One region of the Agrobacterium sp. 5Ca39 genome, then DNA from elsewhere that is predicted to be linked to it. Evidence: predicted binding sites of a transcription regulator. Region 1 holds the regulator's gene; each other region holds the start of a gene.
What was found. The regulator LexA, encoded in region 1, represses DNA repair genes until DNA is damaged. The targets are predictions, from matches to a motif close to TGTTCNNNNTGTGTTCNG.
Positions count from the first base shown of each region.

Region 2: ACZ47E_RS09035 (putative DNA modification/repair radical SAM protein) is a predicted target of LexA. The motif match lies at 4,302-4,319, and genes of this name have one in related genera.
Region 3: ACZ47E_RS00205 (DNA recombination protein RmuC) is a predicted target of LexA. The motif match lies at 2,921-2,938, and genes of this name have one in related genera.

Region 1 covers NZ_AP026436.1:1,030,046-1,037,678, forward strand. Annotated here, with positions in the region: gene ACZ47E_RS05030 (ComEC/Rec2 family competence protein) at 1-33, shown strand, start outside; gene ACZ47E_RS05035 (glutathione S-transferase family protein) at 53-730, opposite strand; gene lexA (transcriptional repressor LexA) at 983-1,705, opposite strand; gene ACZ47E_RS05045 (VOC family protein) at 2,021-2,902, shown strand; gene kdsA (3-deoxy-8-phosphooctulonate synthase) at 2,899-3,744, shown strand; gene eno (phosphopyruvate hydratase) at 3,882-5,156, shown strand; gene ACZ47E_RS05060 (FtsB family cell division protein) at 5,450-5,767, shown strand; gene pdhA (pyruvate dehydrogenase (acetyl-transferring) E1 component subunit alpha) at 5,921-6,964, shown strand; gene ACZ47E_RS05070 (pyruvate dehydrogenase complex E1 component subunit beta) at 6,982-7,633, shown strand, end outside.
Region 2 covers NZ_AP026436.1:1,804,112-1,811,744, reverse strand. Annotated here, with positions in the region: gene ACZ47E_RS09060 (LysR family transcriptional regulator VtlR) at 1-750, opposite strand, end outside; gene trxB (thioredoxin-disulfide reductase) at 775-1,749, opposite strand; gene ACZ47E_RS09050 (Lrp/AsnC family transcriptional regulator) at 1,999-2,466, shown strand; gene ACZ47E_RS09045 (glycosyltransferase family 4 protein) at 2,486-3,541, opposite strand; gene greA (transcription elongation factor GreA) at 3,627-4,103, opposite strand; gene ACZ47E_RS09035 (putative DNA modification/repair radical SAM protein) at 4,325-5,557, shown strand; gene ACZ47E_RS09030 (UdgX family uracil-DNA binding protein) at 5,557-6,999, shown strand; gene ACZ47E_RS09025 (GGDEF domain-containing protein) at 7,136-7,633, shown strand, end outside.
Region 3 covers NZ_AP026436.1:38,439-46,071, reverse strand. Annotated here, with positions in the region: gene ACZ47E_RS00225 (hypothetical protein) at 1-514, shown strand, start outside; gene truA (tRNA pseudouridine(38-40) synthase TruA) at 527-1,327, opposite strand; gene fmt (methionyl-tRNA formyltransferase) at 1,327-2,262, opposite strand; gene def (peptide deformylase) at 2,308-2,820, opposite strand; gene ACZ47E_RS00205 (DNA recombination protein RmuC) at 2,970-4,163, shown strand; gene ACZ47E_RS00200 (ribokinase) at 4,218-5,117, shown strand; gene trmB (tRNA (guanosine(46)-N7)-methyltransferase TrmB) at 5,181-5,879, opposite strand; gene metK (methionine adenosyltransferase) at 6,050-7,312, opposite strand; gene ACZ47E_RS00185 (helix-turn-helix domain-containing protein) at 7,504-7,633, opposite strand, start outside.

The DNA.
Region 1 (7,633 bases):
ACGATCACCCGTCTGCTGGCGGCGTCGCAATGATCGCCACCGGCAAGGATCGTCAGGCCTTTGCGCGTAGATCCATCGTCAATTCGCCGATTCCGGCGATCTCCTCTTCATGTGCCGCGTCACGCCAGGTCTCCTTCAGTCCCGCCTCATACCATTCGCGCATGGAAGGCAGAGCGAGCAGTCGCTCACAATAGGCTTTTGCCGCAGGAGAAAGGTCTGCGCCATACGTCTGGAAACGGAGTGCCACAGGGCAGTAGAAGGCATCCACCGCCGTGAACTTCTGACCGGCGAGATAGGGACCGCCGAAATTCGACAGGCCCTCGCTCCACAACGCATCGACACGCTTTATATCCGCCGCAAGCCCGGCATCGCTGACGTTCGGTCTGACACGAACGCCAACGGACATGGGGTAGAGATTGCGAAGGGACGAAAATCCCGCATGCATTTCGCTTGCTGCCGACCGCGACCAGGCTCTCGCATGCTTGTCGCTTGCCCATACCCCTTGATGACGTTCGGCAAGATATTCGGCGATCGAGAGTGACTCCCAAATCGTCACGCCATCATCGACGAGGCAAGGCACCTTGCCAGTTGGGGAAAAGGTGGAGAATGACACGCCTTCACCAAACGGGACGAGTTTCTCCTCGAAGGCGATACCGAGCGTGCGCATCAGGACCCATGGCCTCAGCGACCAGGAGGAGTAATTCTTGTTGGCGATATAAAGATCGTACATTGCGGGTCTCCTGATTGTGAAGCGGGTTTTTATACCAGCGGCCCGGCCCGGAATATCGCAAAGAATCCATCGCTCCCATAACGCCAATTGATGGGTGGGGCGCCATCCCTGCCGACGTCCTCTGGCAAAGCCGCCTTCGCCGCCATTAAAAAGAAAAGGCGCATCACTCGAGTGGAATGACGCGCCGTTCATCTTGAAGGCCTGATTTATCGCTCATCGACCGCTCCGGCCTTATCCGGACCGGCAGCAGCATCAATGATACCGGCGGATCAGCCCTACCAGCTTGCCCTGGATTTTAACCCGATCAGGTCCGAAAATGCGGGTCTCATAGGCAGGGTTTGCTGCTTCAAGTGCGATCGAAGCGCCTTTGCGACGGAAGCGCTTCAGCGTCGCTTCCTCGTCATCCACCAGCGCCACGATGATATCGCCGGGATTGGCGGTGTTACCGTTGCGAATGATGACGGTATCGCCATCGAAGATGCCGGCCTCGATCATCGAATCGCCCTTGACCTCGAGCGCGTAATGTTCGCCCGAGCCAAGCATGTCCACCGGAACCGCCACGTCATGCGTATTGTTCTGAATGGCTGAGATCGGCACACCGGCAGCGATCCGGCCCATGACGGGCACGGTTGCCACGCCTGCTATATCGTTCGCAGGCGCCTTTGGGGCAGGGGCGGGCTCTGGCATCTTGGGCTTGCCGAGGCTGCCTTCAATAACGCTCGGCGAGAAGCCCCGTTGCGGCCTCGCACCGGGCACATAGGCCTCCGGCAGCTTGATCACTTCAAGCGCTCGCGCCCTGTTAGGTAGCCGGCGAATGAACCCTCGCTCTTCCAGAGCGGTGATCAGCCGGTGGATGCCGGATTTGGAGGCAAGATCGAGTGCGTCCTTCATTTCATCGAAGGAGGGCGGCACGCCGGACTCTTTCATTCTTTCATGAATGAAGAGAAGCAATTCCTGCTGTTTGCGCGTGAGCATGAGGAAAACACCCTTGAGAATCGTCGTTGAAGTCGCGAAACAAATACAGAACGAACACTATATGTTCCATATGTGTTCCGCAATCCCCTAAAATTTCGTGAAGGATGCGTCTCTGATCGTGATTTGATCTTAGGGACAACGCCGAAGCGGGAAACGATGACTGACGGGCGGGATGCCGTCGCTTTCTTGAACTCCAGCCTTTGCCGATACCGGAATCGACGCGCAGGCCGGTCATTTGCATTCCCGGCGCTCTTCGTGCTTTTGTCAGCTTCAATACCCGGCATCTGCGCCGGGCGCGTCAAAAAGGCAAGATTTATGGCTGACAGGCATCGCGTCGATCATCTCGTTCTGCCCGCTCGGGACCTTGCGGTAGCGGCCGCGCGGCTCAAGGTCCTTGGCTTTACGGTCGCGCCACAGGCTCTCCATCCGTTCGGCACGGAGAATGCCTGTGTGTTCTTCAGGGATGGCACCTATCTGGAGCCTCTGACAATTGCTGACCGGGTCAGCTATATCGCGTCGGTCGAGAGAGGCGATGTTTTCACCGGCAGGGATCAGGCATTCCGGCGATCGTACGGACAGGAAGGTTTTTCTGCCCTTGTGGCCTCCACTGCTGACGCTCGTGCCGATCACCGGAGATTCGTGGCGTCCGGCGTATCGGCCGGCGAGGTCTTCGAATTTTCGCGGCCCATGCAAATGCCGGACGGATCGTCAGGCGAGGCGGCGTTCCGGCTTGCTTTCGCGGCAAGCGGATCGGCTGCGGATTTCTTCCTCTTCAGTTGTCAACGCCTGCAGGCACTGCCGGGGGACCGTGCTGCACTGGAACGTCACCAGAACGGAGTTCTGGGCCTTCGCGAGATCGTGCTGTGTTCCGGTACGCGGAGTGACACCCACTTGATAGAAACGGTTTTCGGCTGCAACGGCGTTGTGTCTCCGGATGGTGATGTCGTTTTCGAAACCGGCAATGCAAGGGTGAGGCTGAGTGAAAGACCCGCCCTTTCTGGCGTCGACCCGAAGGCTGCGGGAAAAAACGGTGAGGGCCTGCGCGGCATGGGCGTCGTCTTTTCCGTTGACGATCTTGCCGTGACAGCGACGGTACTTGCTGCTAATGGCGTGTCCAGCGCAGAAGCGGGCGGCCGTCTGGTGGTGCCCGCAGCACCCGGACAGGGCGTCGATTTCGCCTTCGAGGAAAAAAGATGAGCGTCACGAACAATCTCAAAGTCACCGCCGGCCAGGGCGCCAGCAAGGTTTCCTTTTGCAATAGCGAGCGTTTTTCACTGATCGCCGGCCCCTGCCAGATGGAAAGCCGGGAGCACGCCTTCATGATTGCGGGTGTCTTGAAGGAGCTTTGTGACGGGCTCGGAATCGGCCTCGTTTACAAGTCATCCTTCGACAAGGCGAACCGCACCTCGCTTTCCGGCAAGCGTGGCATCGGTCTGGACAGTGCCATGCAGGTCTTTGCCGATCTCAAGAAGGAATTCGGCTTTCCGGTCCTGACCGACATTCACACCGAAGAACAGTGCGCCATCGTTTCCGAAGTGGTGGATGTGCTGCAGATCCCGGCCTTCCTCAGCCGTCAGACCGATCTTCTCGTTGCCGCCGCAAAAACCGGCCGAGTCATCAATGTCAAGAAAGGCCAGTTCCTGGCGCCATGGGACATGAAGAACGTGCTCGCCAAACTGAATGAAAGCGGCAACCCCAATGTGCTGCTGTGCGAACGCGGCGCGTCCTTCGGCTACAATACGCTGGTCTCCGACATGCGTTCTCTGCCGATCATGGCATCCCTCGGCGCACCTGTTGTCTTCGACGCCACCCACTCGGTGCAGCAGCCGGGCGGGCAGGGCGGTTCCACCGGCGGTCAGCGGGAATTTGTCGAAACGCTGTCTCGCGCAGCTGTCGCCGTTGGTGTCGCAGGCCTCTTCATCGAGACCCATGAGGACCCGGACAATGCGCCTTCTGACGGCCCGAACATGGTTCACCTGAAGGATATGCCGAAACTGCTCGAAAAGCTGCTGGCCTTCGACGCCATCGCGAAAGCCTGAGCGGCGGGCGCGGTGCCGTGCCAATCGATTTTAAATGGCGGTGGTTCCCTTTCTACGGCCTGCCGTCATTGTAATTTCTTCGCCATCGTCTAAGACAGGCGACGGAAAATATCTGTTCCATTCCCAAGGGAGAGACCATGACTGCCATTACCGATATCATCGCGCGCGAAATCCTCGACAGCCGCGGCAACCCGACCGTTGAAGTCGATGTGTACCTCGAAGACGGCTCCATGGGCCGTGCCGCCGTTCCTTCGGGCGCCTCCACCGGCGCGCATGAGGCGGTTGAGCTGCGTGATGGCGGCAAGCGTTATCTCGGCAAGGGCGTGGAAAAGGCCGTTGAAGCCGTCAACACCGAAATCTTCGACGCCATCGGCGGCTTCGATGCTGAAAACCAGATCCAGATCGACCAGATGATGATCGCGCTGGACGGCACGCCGAACAAGTCGCGCATTGGCGCCAACGCCATTCTCGGCGTGTCGCTCGCCATCGCCAAGGCTGCTGCCGAAGCCTCCGGCCTGCCGCTCTACCGTTATGTCGGCGGCCCGAACGCGCATCTGCTGCCGGTTCCGATGATGAACATCATCAACGGCGGGGCCCACGCCGACAACCCGATCGACTTCCAGGAATTCATGATCCTGCCGGTTGGCGCAGAAAACATCCGCGAAGCCGTGCGCATGGGTTCGGAAGTGTTCCACACGCTGAAGAAAGAACTGTCCGCGCAGGGCCACAACACCAATGTCGGCGATGAAGGCGGTTTCGCTCCCGGTCTCGAAAGCGCGCCTGCCGCGCTCGATTTCATCATGAAGTCGATCGAAAAGGCCGGTTACCGTCCGGGCGAAGACATGTATGTCGGCCTCGACTGTGCATCGACCGAATTCTTCAAAAACGGCAAATACGTTCTCGAGGGTGAAGGCCGCACGCTGGAATCGGGCGCCATGGCTGAATACCTTGCTGACCTCGTTGCCAAGTACCCGATCATTTCCATCGAAGACGGGATGGCTGAAGACGACTGGGACGGCTGGAAGACATTGACCGATCTCATCGGCAATAAGTGCCAGCTGGTCGGCGACGATCTCTTCGTCACCAACTCCGCGCGTCTTCGCGACGGCATCAAGATGGGCGTCGCCAACTCCATCCTCGTCAAGGTCAACCAGATCGGTTCGCTTTCCGAGACGCTGGACGCGGTCGAAACCGCCCACAAGGCCGGCTACACCGCCGTCATGTCGCACCGTTCGGGCGAGACCGAAGATTCGACCATCGCCGATCTCGCAGTTGCCACGAACTGCGGTCAGATCAAGACCGGCTCGCTTGCCCGTTCCGACCGGCTCGCAAAGTATAACCAGCTGATCCGTATCGAGGAAATGCTCGGCCCCCAGGCTGCTTACGCCGGCCGTTCAATCCTGCGCGGTTAATTTGCGTTCGGGTTTCTGGGCCCGCTGTCTTGCGGGCATAGGTGGTGAAAAACGCATCTACATATGAGATGTCATCCTCGGGCTTGACCCGAGGATCCACCACGGTACGTTTTTGGATCCTCGCCTCAAGGGCGAGGATGACGGTGGGGAGGGCAGGTCCCCCGCCAATCCAGCCCGCCCTCCGGCGGGCTTTTTCATGCCCAATTGCCGATTGGAATTTAAGGTCAACGGATAGTTAAACAATCCGCTCTAGTCTCAGACTCACGTTACGCGTTTTGAGGCATCTCTCCGGCATGTGGACCAGGCATCATAAAAAGAGACGATTCGGTCGGCTGATCGTTCCAGCCATTACCATCGCTTTTCTTTCCTACTTCGGTTATCATTCGATCCATGGCGATTTCGGCCTTCAGGCAACGGAGCGGCTGGAACGGCAGCGTATTACCCGGACGGCGGAGCTTGCAAAGCTGACACAGGCGCGCGTGGCGCTGGAGCGTCAGGTGGAACTGTTGAGTGACGGTTCGCTTGAACGGGACATGATCGACGAGATTTCCCGGTACCAGCTGAACATGTCCCGAACGGACGAAATCGTCATCATGAACACATATTTCTGATTAACCGAGATTAGGTTAATTCAACATTTTTGATTTATTCACAGCATCTTAGCGTGAATATGTGCCATGCGTTTAAAGCATTGCTGCATGGCGCTTTCTTGCATATGGTACGCGCCACTCTATCCATTCAAACGGCAACTCAGGGAGGGATGAATGGCGCCGCGAAAATCAGCGACCGTATCCGGCCGCAAGACAACGGCAAAGTCCGCAACCGAATTCACCGGCAAGAACAGCCCCGACTTCTCGAAGGAAGAAGAGCTTCACGCCTATCGTGAAATGCTTTTGATCCGCCGTTTTGAAGAAAAGGCCGGCCAGCTCTATGGCATGGGCTTCATCGGTGGTTTCTGTCACCTCTATATCGGCCAGGAAGCTGTCGTCGTTGGCATGCAGATGGCTCAGAAAGAGGGCGACCAGGTCATCACCGCCTATCGCGACCATGGTCACATGCTCGCCTGCGGCATGAGCGCCCGTGGCGTCATGGCCGAACTGACCGGCCGCAAGGGCGGTCTGTCGAAAGGCAAGGGCGGCTCCATGCACATGTTCTCGAAAGAGAAGCATTTTTATGGCGGTCACGGCATCGTCGGCGCCCAGGTGTCGCTCGGCACCGGCCTCGCATTCGCCAACCGCTATCGCGGTAACGACAACGTCTCCGTGACCTACTTCGGTGACGGCGCGGCGAACCAGGGCCAGGTCTATGAGAGCTTCAACATGGCCGCTCTCTGGAAGTTGCCGATCATCTATATCGTCGAAAACAACCGTTATGCCATGGGCACCTCGACCGCCCGCGCCACCGCCCAGTCGAACTATTCGCTGCGTGGCCAGTCCTTCGGCATTCCAGGCATTCAGGTGGATGGCATGGATGTGCGCGCCGTCAAGGCGGCGGCCGATCAGGCGCTTGAACATTGCCGTTCCGGCAAGGGTCCGATCATTCTGGAAATGCTGACCTACCGTTACCGCGGTCACTCCATGTCCGACCCGGCGAAATACCGTTCCAAGGACGAAGTGCAGAAGATGCGTTCGGAACACGATCCGATCGAGCAGGTGAAAGCACGCCTTCTGGAGCAGGGCTGGGCCAGCGAAGACGAACTCAAGGCCATCGACAAGGATGTCCGTGATATCGTTGCCGACAGCGCCGACTTCGCCCAGAACGACCCCGAGCCGGATGCGTCCGAGCTCTACACCGACATTCTGCTCTGATCGGGAAAGGGAAACCCATGCCTGTAGAAATTCTTATGCCCGCCCTTTCCCCGACCATGGAGGAAGGCACGCTTTCCAAATGGCTTAAAAAGGAAGGCGACAAGGTCACCTCCGGCGACGTCATCGCGGAAATCGAAACCGACAAGGCGACCATGGAAGTGGAAGCCGTGGATGAAGGCGTCATCGGCAAGCTGCTGATCGATGCAGGCACCGAAGGCGTCAAGGTCAACACCCCGATCGCCGTGCTCATCCAGGAAGGCGAAAGCGCCGACGACATCTCTTCCTCTGCCAAGAAGGAAGAGCCGAAGGCCGAAGCTGCCAATTCCGGTTCTGATGCCGCTGGCGGCAAGACCCGCGAAGCGACCGAAGAGCCGAGCGCTTCCAAGGAAGCCGCGAAGGTTCCGGCAGCGCCCAAGATCGACGTTGCCGCTGACCCGGACATTCCGGAAGGCACCGAAATGGTGATGACGACGGTGCGTGAAGCGCTGCGTGACGCCATGGCCGAAGAAATGCGCGCCGATGAAAAAGTCTTCATCATGGGTGAAGAAGTCGCCGAATATCAGGGCGCCTACAAGATTACCCAGGGCCTGCTGCAGGAATTCGGCGAGCGCCGCGTCATCGACACCCCGATCACCGAACACGGCTTTGCCGGCATCGGCGTCGGCGCAG
Region 2 (7,633 bases), 770 kb from region 1:
CCGGCCGACAATGTAATCCGGCAAGCAGGCGATACCTATTCCCAGCAGGCAGGCGCGCTTGATCGAGGTCTGGCTGTTGATCTGCAGATGCGGGGTGCGGGTATTGTCGGAAGACCGCCCGGCATTTTCGAGCCAGTTGACATCTAGCAGGTAGTTCGGCGCGGGTTCGCCAAACGAGATGATGCGATGGTTGTCCAAATCCTCAACCGACTGGGGCTCGCCATGGCGATTGATGTAAGACGGCGCGGCATAGACGTGCATGTGCACCGTGAACAGCTTGCGCTGGATGAGGTCCGATTGCTGGGGCTGGCGCAGGCGAATGGCGCAATCCGCGTGGCGCATATTCACATCCAGCTCCTCATTGTCGAGAATGAGCTGGATCGACATTTCCGGATAGAGCTGCAGGAATTCCTGCACCTTGTCCGTCAGCCAGCCCTGACCGAGGCCCACCGTCGTCGTGACGCGCAGCTTGCCGCTGGGCTTTTCCGTCGTTTCGGTGAGTTGCATCTTCACCGTTTCGAGCTTCAGCAGCACATCGTGAGCGGTGCGATAGAGCAGTTCGCCCTGTTCGGTAAGAATCAGGCCGCGGGCGTGGCGATGAAACAGCTTGACGCCGACATCCTGCTCCAGCGCGCTGACCTGGCGGCTGATGGCCGACTGGGACAAATGCAGCTTGTCGGCAGCATGGGTGAAAGACCCTGCTTCGGCTGCGGCATGAAATATGCGCAGTTTATCCCAGTCCAATGGCATTGCCATGCCTATCCTGCCTTTCAGTTATTCCGCTGCGACAGCAAGCGGTTGATGCGCGGTGAGATAACGTTCCGCTTCCAGCGCGGCCATGCAGCCCATGCCGGCGGCGGTGATTGCCTGACGGTAGATGTCGTCGGTGACGTCGCCGGCCGCGAAAATGCCTTCCACGTCGGTGGCGGTGGAATCGGGAGCGGTCCACATATAACCGTTGTCCTTCAGCTTCACCTTGCCCTTGAAGAGCTCCACGGCAGGCGCGTGGCCGATGGCGACGAAGACGCCGTCAATGGGCCTTTCGCTGATCGCGCCGGTTCTGGTGTCGCGCAGCTTGACGCCGGAAACGGAGGGCGGCATCGGCGGTTTTGCGGGCGCGCCGGTAATTTCGGCAACTTCCGTGTTCCAGAGGATATTGACGTTGTCCTTGGCAAAGAGCCGTTCCTGAAGGATTTTTTCCGAACGGAAGCTGTCGCGTCTGTGCACGACCGTTACCGACTTGGCGATATGGGCGAGATAAAGCGCCTCTTCCACGGCGGAATTGCCGCCGCCCACCACGATCACATCCTTATTGCGATAGAAGAAACCATCGCAGGTGGCGCAGGCGGAAACGCCGAAGCCCTGGAAATGTTGCTCGCTCTCGATGCCGAGCCACTTGGCCTTGGCGCCGGTGGCGATGATCAGCGTGTCGGCGGTCCATACCTGGCCAGAATCGGTCTTCACGACGAACGGGCGAACGCTGGTTTCAACTTCGGTCACCAGGTCACTGACGATTTCCGCGCCGACATGCGTCGCCTGCTTCAGCATCTGGTCCATCAGCCACGGGCCCTGGATAGGGTCTGCAAAGCCCGGGTAATTCTCGACATCGGTGGTGATCATCAGCTGACCGCCCTGTTCCATGCCGGCGATCAGCACCGGCTTCAGCATTGCGCGCGCCGCGTAGATCGCCGCCGTGTAGCCTGCGGGACCGGAGCCGATGATCAATACCTTGGTATGGCGGGCAGACATGGGAAATTTCCTTCTCAATAGCAGGGTCTTCAGCGAGGGCCTTCCAGCCGCGGCAGGGCGGACGGGCCATAACCCCTTCGTTGGCGGGTATTTAAGGTTGTCTAGTGCCTTTATTCAAGGGCAGCCTTGCGTTACCAACAAGGCAGTTGTGGATGCACGCGCAATTTTGTGACCGGCTGGCGGCATATTGTTGCGAATCCCGCGCCGAATAGTACAAGGAAGTTCTCCAGCTTAACGAGGTACTCCTCCGTGACCAGCGTCGAACTCGATGCCATCGATCTGAAAATCCTGCGCGAATTGCAGCGCGACGGGCGCATGACCAATGTGGAACTGGCCGAAAGGGTGGGTATCTCGGCTCCTCCGTGCCTGAGGCGCGTCCGCAAGCTCGAGGAGGCGGGGGTAATCGAGGGTTATCACGCCATGTTGAACGCGCCGAAGCTCGGTTTTGATCTCGTCGCCTTCTGCATGATCGGTCTCAAGCGCCAGTCGGACAGCAATCTGAAGGCCTTTGCCGCGGCGACGGCCGGGTGGCCTCTCGTGCGCCAGGCCTGGATGGTATCCGGCGAAAGCGACTTCCTGTTACATTGCGTCGCAAGAAACCTGACGGAATTTCAGGACTTCGTCATCGAGGTTCTGACTGCGGATGAGAATGTCGATACGGTGCGCACCATGCTGACCATCCGTCAGGTCAAGCGCGTCGGTCTCGTGGAAATCTGATTTTCCGGTTTGCGACGCATTACCCCCGCCGCAACGCCTCATAGACTTCGCCAAGACTGGCCGCTTCTTTTTCCAGCGGAAAAGTGCTGCGCACATGCGCAAGTCCGGTACTCGCATGGACTTTGGCCATGGCGGGATCGGCGAGATAGGTCTTTATCGCATCCCTCAGCGAAGCATAGTCCCCCGCTTCAACAACCGCCCCGGTCTCGCCCTTGACGATCATTTCCTCGTAGGCACCGGCATTGCTGGCGACGACGGCCGTTTCCGAGGCCATTGCTTCAAGCGGAGTCAGCCCGAAGCCCTCGTTGCGCGAAGGCGCGACATAGAGCGTCAGCCGCCTGTACCACGGCTTGATGTCATCAACTTCACCCTGAAACACGATACGATCTGAGAGGCCGGCGGCCCTGACATCTGCTTCAAGGGTTTCGGCAAAAGCCTTGTGTTCCGCTGTCACGCGGCCTGAAACCACAGCTGTCCATTGCGGATAGGCGGGCAGAAGTTCGATCATGGCACGCACGAAAAGATCGGTGCCCTTCTGGTGGCGGACCCGCCCGAAGCAGCCGATCAGATATTGTCCCGGCAAGCCGGTCGCGGCTATCGTGTCCTCAGGACCGGTTGCCGGGTGGAAAAGTTCGGTATCCACGCCATGCATGACAACGCGATGGGGCGCTTCAAGAAATGAGCCCGAGCGGATGTTGGTGGCCACCACGGCATCCATCCTGGAGATCAGGAAACGGGTGTAGGCGGAATGCCGCCTCTGCGCGGCCGAGGTGAAGAGAAGCTTCACCTTCATGCGCAGCACATCACGCATGAAAATTCCAGGCAACATTTCGAGGTTGCGGCGGGCATGCCAGATGCGCGGGCCGCCAAACGGGCCGCCTTGCCAGAGCCGCCACAGGTCGCGGAAACGCAAATGCGGCAGATGCGGCGGCAGGCCGGGGCCGATGGTGGCGACCTTCTGTCCCAGCCGGTTCTGCACCGGTATCAGCTGAACGATTGTAGAGGTGACGCCGGAGAGCCTGCGTTTGAAATTCGGCGCAAGCACCTGCACATCTTTCAGGCTGACGTGGGACAAGATGGGCTTCCGTCTTTGCGGCTGGTTCAGGGGAGCAACAGGTCAAAAGCAATGCGCCCGCTGGCGGGCGCATTGCATGGGGCAATCAGCCCCACTGAACCGCGAGGATCTCGTAACCCTTGGCGCCGCCAGGCGCGTTGACTTCGATGCTGTCGCCAACTTCCTTGCCGATCAGGGCGCGGGCAATCGGCGAAGAGATGGAAATACGGCCGGCCTTTACGTCGGCTTCCTGGTCGCCGACGATCTGATAGGTCTTTTCCTCATCGCTGTCTTCGTCAACCAGCTTCACAGTGGCACCGAACTTGATCTTCGAACCCGACATCTTGGAAAGGTCGATGACTTCAGCGCGCGCCGTCAGATCTTCGAGTTCCGTGATGCGGCCCTCGTTATGGCTCTGCGCTTCCTTGGCAGCATGGTACTCGGCGTTTTCCGAAAGGTCGCCATGGGCGCGCGCTTCCGCAATCGCCTCGATGATGCGGGGGCGTTCCTCCTGCTGGCGCCAGCGAAGCTCCTCCTGAAGCTTGACGAATCCACCCTGGGTCATCGGTACTTTTTCTACCATTTTTTTATCCTTCGCATTCCGGTCGCTTTACCTGCAGACACAAAAAGAAACAGGTTCCGGAGGGGAACTCCGGAACCATGCCAAAATCATAACTGAGCGGACTATATCAGAAGACGACAGCGAAATGCCAGCAAATTTGAGGCATCAATATTTCTTCGTCTTTCCAATGACTTGAACATCCTGATTGACAATCTTTAAGAGAACATATAGTGAACATTATTATGAAGAAGTCAATCAGGCAACGGCTGGCCATTCTCTCTGACGCCGCGAAATACGACGCCTCCTGCGCATCGAGCGGGACGGCGAAACGGAACTCCGCAGCCTCTGGCGGATTGGGCTCGACAGAAGGGTCTGGCATCTGTCATGCCTATGCGCCGGATGGGCGCTGCATATCGCTCCTGAAAATCCTGCTCACCAATTTCTGCATCTATGATTGCGCCTATTGCATCAACCGTTCTTCCAGCAATGTGGAACGGGCGCGGTTTACCGCAGAAGAGGTGGTGTGGCTGACGCTCGAATTTTACCGGCGCAACTATATTGAAGGGTTGTTCTTGTCCTCGGGTATCATCCGTTCCTCTGATCACACGATGGAGGAGATGGTGCGTGTGGCGCGTGAACTGCGGGTCACCCATGGCTTTCGTGGATACATCCACCTAAAATCCATCCCGGAAGCGTCTCCGAAATTGATCGAGGAGGCGGGGCTTTATGCGGACCGGTTGTCGATCAACATCGAGTTGCCCACCGATAGCGGCATCGGCCGTTTTGCGCCGGAAAAGCAGCCCGCCAATATTCGCCGCTCTATGGCCGATATTCGCCTGAAGATCGAGGAGGCGGGCGAGCCTACCGTCAGAACGCGAAAAACCAAGCGTTTTGCGCCCGCCGGACAGAGCACGCAGATGATCGTGGGCGCCGACGGCGCCGATGACAGCACCATTCTTTCCACCAGCGCGCGGCTCTATGGAAGCTATGGTCTGCGGCGCGTCTATTATTCGGCGTTCAGCCCAATTCCGGATTCGTCGAAGAACCTGCCACTCATCAAGCCGCCGCTGATGCGCGAACACCGCCTCTATCAGGCGGACTGGCTTTATCGTTTTTACGGTTTCGATATCGGCGAGATAACCGCTATCGGCGGAAACGGCATGCTGGATCTTGACATCGACCCGAAGCTTGCCTGGGCATTGAAGCATCGCGATCAGTTTCCGGTAAACGTCAATGCGGCGGATCGCGAAATGTTGCTGCGTGTACCCGGTTTCGGCACCAAGACGGTTGCCTCGATTCTCTCGTCGCGGAAGTTCCGCAGCCTGCGGCTGGAAGATATCGCCCGCTTCGGCGTATCTCTCAAAAAGGTGAAGGCCTTTATCGTCGCGGAGGGATGGACACCGGGCAAGCTGATCGAACGGCCGGATCTGCGCGCGATGTTTGCGCCGCAGCCTGAACAATTGTCGTTGTTGTGATGTATGGCCCGATGCTGGAGGGGCGGGGGGATTTCACCGAGTGGCGCGATGCTGCGCGCGCGGCGCTTGCGGCCAATATACCGCCGGGGAAGATCGACTGGCGGCTGCAGGATGACGGATTTGGGCTTCTCGACTTTTCCGGTGCGCCATTGCCAACGGAGGGCGCCGCCCCGGTTTCCGTATCTGCCGCATTTGTCGCACTGGCGCAGGCCGTCATCTGCCACAGCGATCCCGGCCGTTTCGCGCTGCTCTACAGGTTATTGTGGCGGCTGAAACGGGATCGGGCCCTGCTGCAGTTCAAGTCCGATCCGGATGTTTCCGATGTGCGGCTGCTCGAAAAGTCTGTCCGTCGCGATTATCACAAGATGACGGCCTTCGTGCGTTTCAAGGAGCTGCCATTGCCGCAAGGGCAGGGCGGGCGACGGCGATTCGTGGCGTGGTTCGAACCGGACCATTTCATCATCGAACGTACGGCTCCGTTTTTTCAACGTCGCTTCACCGACATGGACTGGTTGATTGTCTCGCCGAAGGGCAGCGCCCGATGGGACGGAAACCTGCTGCAGACATCACGGGAGGCTGCCGCCAAGCCTGATCTCAAGGATGAAACGGACGATCTCTGGCGGACCTATTACGCCAATATTTTCAACCCGGCCCGCTTGAAGATCAAGGCCATGACAGCGGAGATGCCGAAGAAATACTGGAAGAATCTGCCGGAAGCCGAGCTCATCCCTGACCTGATTCTGGGTGCGGAGGCGCGGGTGCTGGAGATGGCGGCGAAGGAGGCGAGCCAACCGAAGCCGTTTCACCATCGCCTCCAGGCAGCGGCTTCCGCACGGGAAGAGCAGCCACCTTTGCCGGATGGCACGCTTGCTTCGCTGGCGCATGAAGCGCGCCACTGCACACGGTGTGCCCTGCATTGCAAGGCGACGCAGACCGTTTTTGGTGACGGGCCGGAAAACGCGAAGATCATGGTCGTCGGTGAGCAGCCGGGCGATCACGAGGATCTGGCCGGAAAACCTTTTGTCGGCCCCGCAGGCCAGCTGTTCGACAGGACGCTCAGAGAGATCGGTGTGGACCGCGGCGGGCTTTACGTTACCAATGCCGTGAAACACTTCAAATACGAAACGCGCGGCAAACGGCGCATCCACCAGCGGCCGAATGCGGGGGAAGTGGAGCAATGCCGCTGGTGGCTCAACCAGGAAATCGCGCTTGTTCAGCCGAAGCTGATCGTTGCGATGGGTGCAACGGCGCTATATGCGCTGACCGGCGGCAAAGAAAAGGTCTCGGAGATTCGCGGCCGTCCCTTGCCAATGCAAGAAGGGCGGACGCTTTTTGTCACCGTGCACCCATCCTACCTGCTTCGCCTCCCTGATGAGCAGGCTAAAGAGATGGAAATCAAGAAATTCAAACAGGACATGCTTTATGTAAGAAATTTTGAATAGTCTTTTCTAAGTATATATTCTATCGAATATCAACTTGGCGTTGTTATGCTTTACGCATCGTTAGTTTTTCGTTTTAATTGAAATTTATTCGAGTCATTTTATATGTCTCATCAAAATATTTATAGACGAGCGTATTATGCTTGGTGAACTTGACCTTGCAACAGTCATACTAATGCAAAAATGCTCCTACATCGTGGGGCTAATGAGTTTTATCTATTTGATGCTGACCAATCGCGGCCTGCGCGGTCCTGTCACTCTTGCCGCGGGCTTTGCGGCAATGGCCGTCGGCTCAACGCTTGCCGGATATGGCGAGTGGAAGATATTGTCGCCGGCCTTGTGGCGGTTGGGCAGTATCGTATCCGGTATTGCAGGTTATGCGCTTATCTGGCTTGGTCTTAAAACGTTGAGCGACGGCCGTTTTGTATCGCAGAAAACTCTGCTTGGGACTTGTCTTGTCGTGGTTCTCGGGATTGTCATCGCGTATGAGGTGGCGGAGAACAATGCGTTGCGCGCTGCGCTGTTCAATGGCTGTGCGGCGCTTGCCTATCTCGGCACGGCCGCGGTGCTGTTTAGCGGCTGGCGCAAGGAGCCGCTTCTTTCCCGCATCGCGCTGGGCGCGATCACCACCGTCTCG
Region 3 (7,633 bases), 990 kb from region 1:
GGACCTGACCGAACGCGGCATGTGGCGGTCCTTCTATTCCGTCCTTTGGTGCCTGCCCGCCATGCTGGTTTCCTGGCTGTGGCTGCGGGCAGCGTTTCTCGCCAGCTACCCGCCGGGAACAGGAACGGGGTTCATCTTCTTCTTCCGCCTGGCGATGGTGGAGGCCATTTGCTGGATCGTGCCGCTGCTTTTGATCGGCATGTTGCTCTTTGCCTTTGGCGCACGTGAAAAATTCACGCCTCTCGTCACCACCATGAACTGGCTGTCGCTGCCCTTCTCATACGCCTACGCCGTTCTGATCCTGATTGCGTTCTTCCTGCCACCGTTGCAGGGGCTGATCGCGATTTTGTGGCTGGCGCTGCTTCTGTCGCTGGTCTTTGCCTTTTCACGGATCGTGCGGTTTTTTATCCGCGACCAGTCGCTGCTCGTCTCCGCCATCGTCATGACGCTACTGGTGCCCGGCATGCTTCTGTCGGAAGCGTTGCAGCGCTTTCTCGGTGTCTATCCGGCCTGAGAGAATTAGACGTCAATCCGCATCCTGCATCACCTCGGCTTCGGGGTGGCGGCGCGGCGGAATGACGTCGGGATAATCGACCTGCATGAAATAAAGACCGTCCGGTGGCGCGACCGGGCCACAGGCCTTTCGATCGCGTGCCTCCAGTGCGGCACGCACGTCCTCTGGCGTCATCGTGCCCTCGCCTGCCAGTTTCAGCGTGCCGGCGAAAGAGCGGATCTGGTTATGAAGGAAGCTCTGCGCCGTCGCGCGTATCTCGATGAGATCGCCATTGCGCGTCACATCCAGCCGGTCGAGCGTGCGCACGGGGCTGTTCGCCTGGCAGTGCACGGAGCGGAAGGTGGTGAAATCATGCCGGCCGACGAGCATCTGGGCGGCTTCATGCATGCGCTCGTGATCGAGGTCCTTCGACACCCACCAAGCCCGCTTGTGCTCCAGCGCCAGCTGGGCTTTGCGGCAGATGATGCGGTAGAGATAGTGCCGACGAAGGGCGGAAAAACGGGCGTCGAAATCCTCAGTCACGGAGGCGGCATCGAGCACGGCCACCGCTTCACCCGCCATGGCGAGATGCGCATTGATGGCATTGCGTAGCTTGTAGGGCTCCCAGTCTCGCGAGAGATCGACATGGACAACCTGCCCAACGGCATGCACGCCGGAATCGGTGCGGCCGGCGCCGCGAATGGAAACGCTCTCGCCGGTCAGCGACCGAACCGCAGCCTCTAGCGCACCCTGAACCGAGGGGCCGTTTTCCTGTCTCTGCCAGCCATAATAGGGCGTACCGTCATATTCGACGGTCATGCGGAAGCGTGGCATCAGCCGAGCCTCGTAGTGGCCGGAACCGGGGTACCGCGCACGAAATCGGCCGCCGACATCGGCTTGCCACCCGCCTTCTGCAAACGGGTAAGCCGCACGGCGCCGCTGCCGCAGGCAATGGTGAGAACATCATCCAGTGCGCTGCCTGCCTCACCCATTCCGCTGGCGAGCTCGGACGCCAGTACCTTGACGCGCTCGGGCTTGCCGCCGATCTCCATCTCCAGCCATGCGCCGGGAAACGGCGAAAGGCCGCGAATATGATTATGCACATCCTGCGCCGGCCTTGAAAAATCGATACGGGTTTCACCCTTGTCGATCTTTGCGGCGTAGAGCACACCCTCTTCCGCCTGTGTGACGAGGGGCAGGTCATCTGCTTCCAGCTTGTCCATCGCCTGACGCATCAACCGAGCGCCTGTCAGCATCAGGCTGTCATGCAGCTCGCCGGCCGTCATGTTCTCGCCGATCGTGACCTTTGCCGTAAGTGCAACAGGGCCGGTATCCAGACCCTTTTCCATTTTCATGACCATCATGCCGGTTTCGGTGTCACCCGCCATGATCGCCCGCTGGATGGGAGCCGCGCCGCGCCAGCGCGGCAGCAGCGAAGCGTGACCATTATAACAGCCAAGCCGTGTGCCGGAGAGAATGGCCTCTGGCAAAAGCAGCCCATAAGCCACGACAACAGCCACATCGGCATTGAAATCCCGAAACTGCTGGCGATCTTCCTCCGCCTTGAAATTCAAGGGTGTAAGTACCTGTAAACCCAGCAGTTCCGCAGCCTGATGCACCGGCGATTTCTGCAGATCAAGGCCGCGACGGCCGCCTGGACGCGGTGGCTGGGTATAGACGGCAGCAATCTCGTGGCCCGCTTCCACCAGTGCACGCAACGTCGGAACGGAAAAATCCGGCGTGCCCATGAATATGATGCGAAGAGCCATGATTGCCCCCTGCCCTGTCTTCCGCTCCGTCAGCTGTGCGACGGATCAGACTTTTGCGCGGGCTGCTTTCGTGAATTTCTTGATGACCATGTCCCGCTTCAACCGCGAGATATGGTCGATGAACAGAACACCATTCAGGTGATCGATCTCATGCTGAAGGCAGGTTGCCAGCAGACCATCCGCCTCGACCGTCTGCTGCTTGCCGTCACGACCGACATATTGCACCGTGAGCGACGCAGGGCGCTCCACCTCGGCATAATAATCGGGAATCGAGAGACAGCCTTCCTCATAGGTGGAAATGTCATCGGAAACCTTGAGGATTTCCGGATTGATGAAGACGATCGGGGTCTTTTCTTCGCCTTCACGCGCAACATCGATCACCAGCAACCGGCGCGGCACACCTATCTGGATGGCGGCAAGGCCGATGCCGGGGGCATCATACATCGTTTCCAGCATGTCGTCCGCCAAACGCAGCACCTCGGCATCCACCTTTTCGATGGGCTTCGATTGCTGGCGCAGCACGGGATCGGGCAAAATGATAAGCGGTTTGATGGTCATGGCTTCCCATAACGTATCTCTCGCGCGGAGGAAATAAAAAACACGACGATGAAAACGGCTGGCGGCATCCGTTCTGCCGGACTCATTTCCGCCGCAGGAATGTTCTTGTTTTGATCTTCCGAATCAATCGAAATCTGCTAGATTTAGTCATGAACATAGACTTCTCCGTTCTCCTTCAACCCGCGCTGCGGGCCGGCTCAGTCGACATCAGCTTCGGCGCGCTTCTCGCTGCCGCGATTTTCGGCCTTTTCGTTACATGGCTTGTGACGGCGAACCGGTCGAAGAAAGCTGGGGCCGATGGCGAGATCTCCGACCTGCTCAAAACCCAGTCCGAACTGCATGGCCGGATCGCGGCCATGGCGGAAACGCTCGGCACGCGTCAGACGGAGATGAGCCAGACGCTGAATCAGCGTCTTGATGGCATGTCGCAGCGGCTGGGCGAAACGCTGACGGAGCAGACCCGGTCTACCCATGAAAATCTGAGCCGCCTTCAGGAGCGCCTGGCGGTCATCGATGCCGCACAGGGCAATATTCAGGATCTGGCCAAGGACGTGGTCGGGCTTCAGGCGATACTTTCCAACAAGCAGACACGCGGAGCCTTCGGACAGGCGCGCATGGAGACGTTGATCGCCGACGCCCTGCCGCCGGGTTCCTTCCAGCTGCAGCCGACACTTTCCAACGGTTACCGGCCGGACTGCACGATCAAGATGCCGAACAATGCGCCGCCGCTCGTCATCGATGCCAAGTTTCCGCTGGAAGCCTGGAACGCCATCAAGGCGGACGAGACGCCGGAAACCAAACGCGCGGCCGTGCAGCAGTTCCGCCGGGACATGGAAGTGCATATTCGCGATGTCGCCGAGAAATATCTCATTCGCGGCGAGACACAGGATACCGCCTTCATCTTCGTGCCGTCGGAATCGATTTTCGCCGATATCCACCAGCATTTCGAATATCTAGTGCAGCGCGCCCATCGCGCCCGGGTGGTCATCGTTTCGCCATCGCTGCTGATGCTGTCGGTACAGGTCATCCAGTCCGTGCTCAAAGACCAGCGCATGCGCGAACAGGCGCATCTCATTCAGGGTGAAGTGGCGCTGCTCATGGACGATGTGCGGCGGCTGGACGATCGGACGCGGAAGCTGCAGGCCCATTTCGGGCTGGCGCAGAAGGACGTCGACATGATGCTTATCTCCTCTGACAAGGTACTGGCGCGCGGACAGAAAATCGAGGGGCTCGATTTCTCAACAACGGAAAAGGACGCGCCGCACGGAGAAATCGAGCAGGCCCGGCGCTTTGCCGAAAACCGAGCCGGTGCGGCGAAATTGCGGGTAGTTGACGACGAGTGATCGTCTCGGGCAAAGTCGCCGCCTTGCTTAAATTTCATACGGACCCAGCGCCCCATGATTACTGTTTTCGGCTCCATCAACATGGACCTCGTCGCGACCGCCAAACGTCTGCCCAAGCCCGGTGAGACCGTAACGGGAGAGACATTCTCCACGGCCGCCGGCGGCAAGGGAGCCAATCAGGCGCTGGCCGCACGGCGTGCGGGCGCCACGGTCAAGATGGCGGGCGCTGCGGGTGATGACACCTTTGCCGCACCAGCGCTGACCTTGCTACGCGACGCGGGAACCGATCTGTCATTGGTCAAAACCGCGCCCGGCCCGACTGGAACGGCGGTTATCCTGATCGGTGAAGGCGGAGAGAACATGATCTCGGTCATTCCCGCTGCGAATGGTGAGGTCTCGGCATCCGACGCGGCGAAGACCATATCCGAAATGGCTGCAAGCGATATTCTCATGCTGCAGTTCGAGATACCGGCACCCGCCATCGAAGCTGCACTGACGGCCGCAAAGGCGAAACGCGTCACCACCGTTATTAACACAGCACCGCTGACCGCGGACGGACCGCGTCTCGCCGGCCTTGCCGATATCGTCATCGCCAATGAAACCGAGTTCGAGCTGCTGATCGGCAAGAATGGCCTCTCCAGCGACGAGCGGGAAAACGAACTCAAGGCCCTTCACGAGAGGACCGGCCAGACTTTGATCGTCACGCTCGGTGCGGATGGCGTGATCGCCATTCGTAATGGCAAGCTCTACAGGGCTTCCGGCCTGAAGATCGAGCCGGTCGATACGGTTGGTGCGGGCGATACCTTCTGCGGATACCTCGCCGCGAGCCTTGATCAGGGAATGGATTTCGAAAGGGCTCTGAAGCGCGCCGCGGTTGCGGGCTCGCTCGCCTGCACGCGTGCCGGCGCGCAGCCTTCCATTCCGCAGGCAGCGGAAGTTGACGCGGCCCTTTAAGGGGTCTTGCCTTTAGCGCATTTTCCAGACGTGAAACCGCTGCGCACTTTTACTGGAAATGCTTTAGCGACGGATGAAGGTGAGATAGGCCGAGCTGCGGCCTTCTCTTTTCGCCTTGTTCTCGTAACGCGTGCCCGGCCAGTTGGCATAGGGCGTGCGCCAGTCATCAGCGCTTGTCGCCGTCCATTCAAAGCCGCCGTGCCGGGCGCAATGCTGCAGCGTCCAGTTGACGTAAGTGTCGATGTCAGACGCAAAGCAGAACCTGCCGCCGGGTTTCAACACACGATGGAAACGGGCGAGATTGACGTCTGACACGAAACGCCGCTTCCAGTGCTTCTTTTTCGGCCAGGGATCGGGATAAAGCAGATCGATGTGATCGATCGATCCCTCAGGCAGCCAGTCGAGCAGCTGCGTCGCATCATCGTCGTAAAGGCGGATATTCATCAGTTCACGTTCGCGAACCGTGGCGAGCAGCTTGGCCATGGAATTGACGAAGGGTTCGACACCGATGAAACCCGTCTCGGGATTTTCGACCGCACGGTGGGCGAGATGTTCGCCACCGCCGAAACCGATCTCAAGACGGATCGATCGCACATCTGCCGGAAAGAGTGCGGCGAGATTTTGCGGGGGCACGCTTTCCAGATCGATTTTCAGCAAAGGCAGCAGATTTTCGATCGTATCGACCTGCTGATTGCGCAGGGGCTTGCCCTTGCGCCTGCCAAAAAACGCTTCCGTCGCGCGCGAACGCCGTTCTTCCGTCATCTCATACTCTCAAGACCAAATAGACTTAACCCGCACAGCACCCCGTGAGGCACTGTGCGGGTTACAAAACTCGGTGACGGTATCTCTCAATCGCCGCCAAATAACAAGCGCGATATCCAGTTGACGCATTTTCCGGACGTAAAACCGCTACGCACTTTTACTGGAAATGCTTAAGCGCTCAAAGCTTCCTTGAGCGGCTTCACCAGATCGAGCTTCTCCCAGGAGAAGGAGCCGTCGCGGCCAGCCTTACGGCCGAAATGACCATAGGAAGACGTCTTGGCGTAGATCGGCTTGTTGAGATCGAGATGACGGCGAATGCCCGATGGCGAAAGGTCCATGACCTTGCGGATCGCGGCCTCGACCTGATCTTCGCTGACCTTGCCGGTTCCATGCAGATCGACATAGATCGACAGCGGCTGGGCAATGCCGATTGCATAGGAAATCTGAATGGTGCACCGCTCGGCAAGACCGGCAGCCACGACGTTCTTCGCAAGGTAGCGCGCGGCATAGGCGGCGGAACGGTCGACCTTGGTCGTGTCCTTGCCAGAGAATGCGCCACCGCCATGGGGGGCGGCACCACCATAGGTGTCGACGATTATCTTACGGCCGGTCAGACCGGCATCGCCATCGGGACCGCCGATGACGAACTTGCCCGTCGGGTTGATATACCACTGGCAATCGTCAGCGATCTTCAGATCACCGAGAGCTTCGCGGATATAGGGTTCGACAACGGCGCGAACCTTTTTCGAATCCCAGCTTGCATCGAGATGCTGCGTGGACAGCACGATGGACACGGCTTCGGAAGCCTTGCCGTCGACGTAACGAACCGTCACCTGGCTCTTGGCGTCGGGGCCGAGCTTCGCCGCCTCGCCTTCGCCGCTTTTACGGGCGGTGGCCAGCAGCTGCAGGATACGGTGGGAATAATAGATCGGCGCCGGCATGAGGTCAGGCGTTTCCTTGCAGGCGTAACCGAACATGATGCCCTGGTCGCCGGCACCCTCGTCGCCCTGCTTGTCGGACGCGTTGTCCACACCCTGCGCGATATCAGCCGACTGCGGATGCAGGAGAACGTCGATCTTGGCGGTCTTCCAGTGGAAACCATCCTGCTCGTAGCCAATATCGCGGATAGCCTTGCGGGCGGCGGATTTGAACTTCGAGGGATTGATAACCGGATGGCCGGCTGCGTCCTTGAGGACCTTGCCGTCCTTGTCCTTCTTCAGCAGCGTATCGGGAACCCGAACCTCGCCCGCAATCACGACGCGGTTGGTCGTTGCAAGCGTTTCGCAGGCGATGCGCACGGTCCACGGGTCCACGCCCGTTTTGGCCGCTTCACGGTAAATGAGATCCACGATTTCATCGGAAATACGATCACAAACCTTGTCCGGATGACCCTCGGCCACGGACTCGCTGGTGAACAGATAATTGGCACGCATGCGGGATTCCCCTCAAAGAACGGTCTTCGAGTTTGTTAGTCATTTCGGCCGCGAAAAACAAGGACACAACCACATAAATATATCTTTATGTGAGAATTCCTTTCTAATCTGGCACAAAAAAACGGTCCCTGCGGACCGTTGAGTGCCCGGCATCCCGTGCCGGAAATTTTCTGCGCTGCAGGGGCCAGCCCCTACTCGGCATCGCCCTCGGCGGCGAGCGCCTTGACGAGATCGACCAGACGGCGACGGACCTTCGGGTCGGCGATCTTCACGAAGGCGCGGTTCAACTGCAAACCTTCAGCCGAAGACAGGAAGTCGACG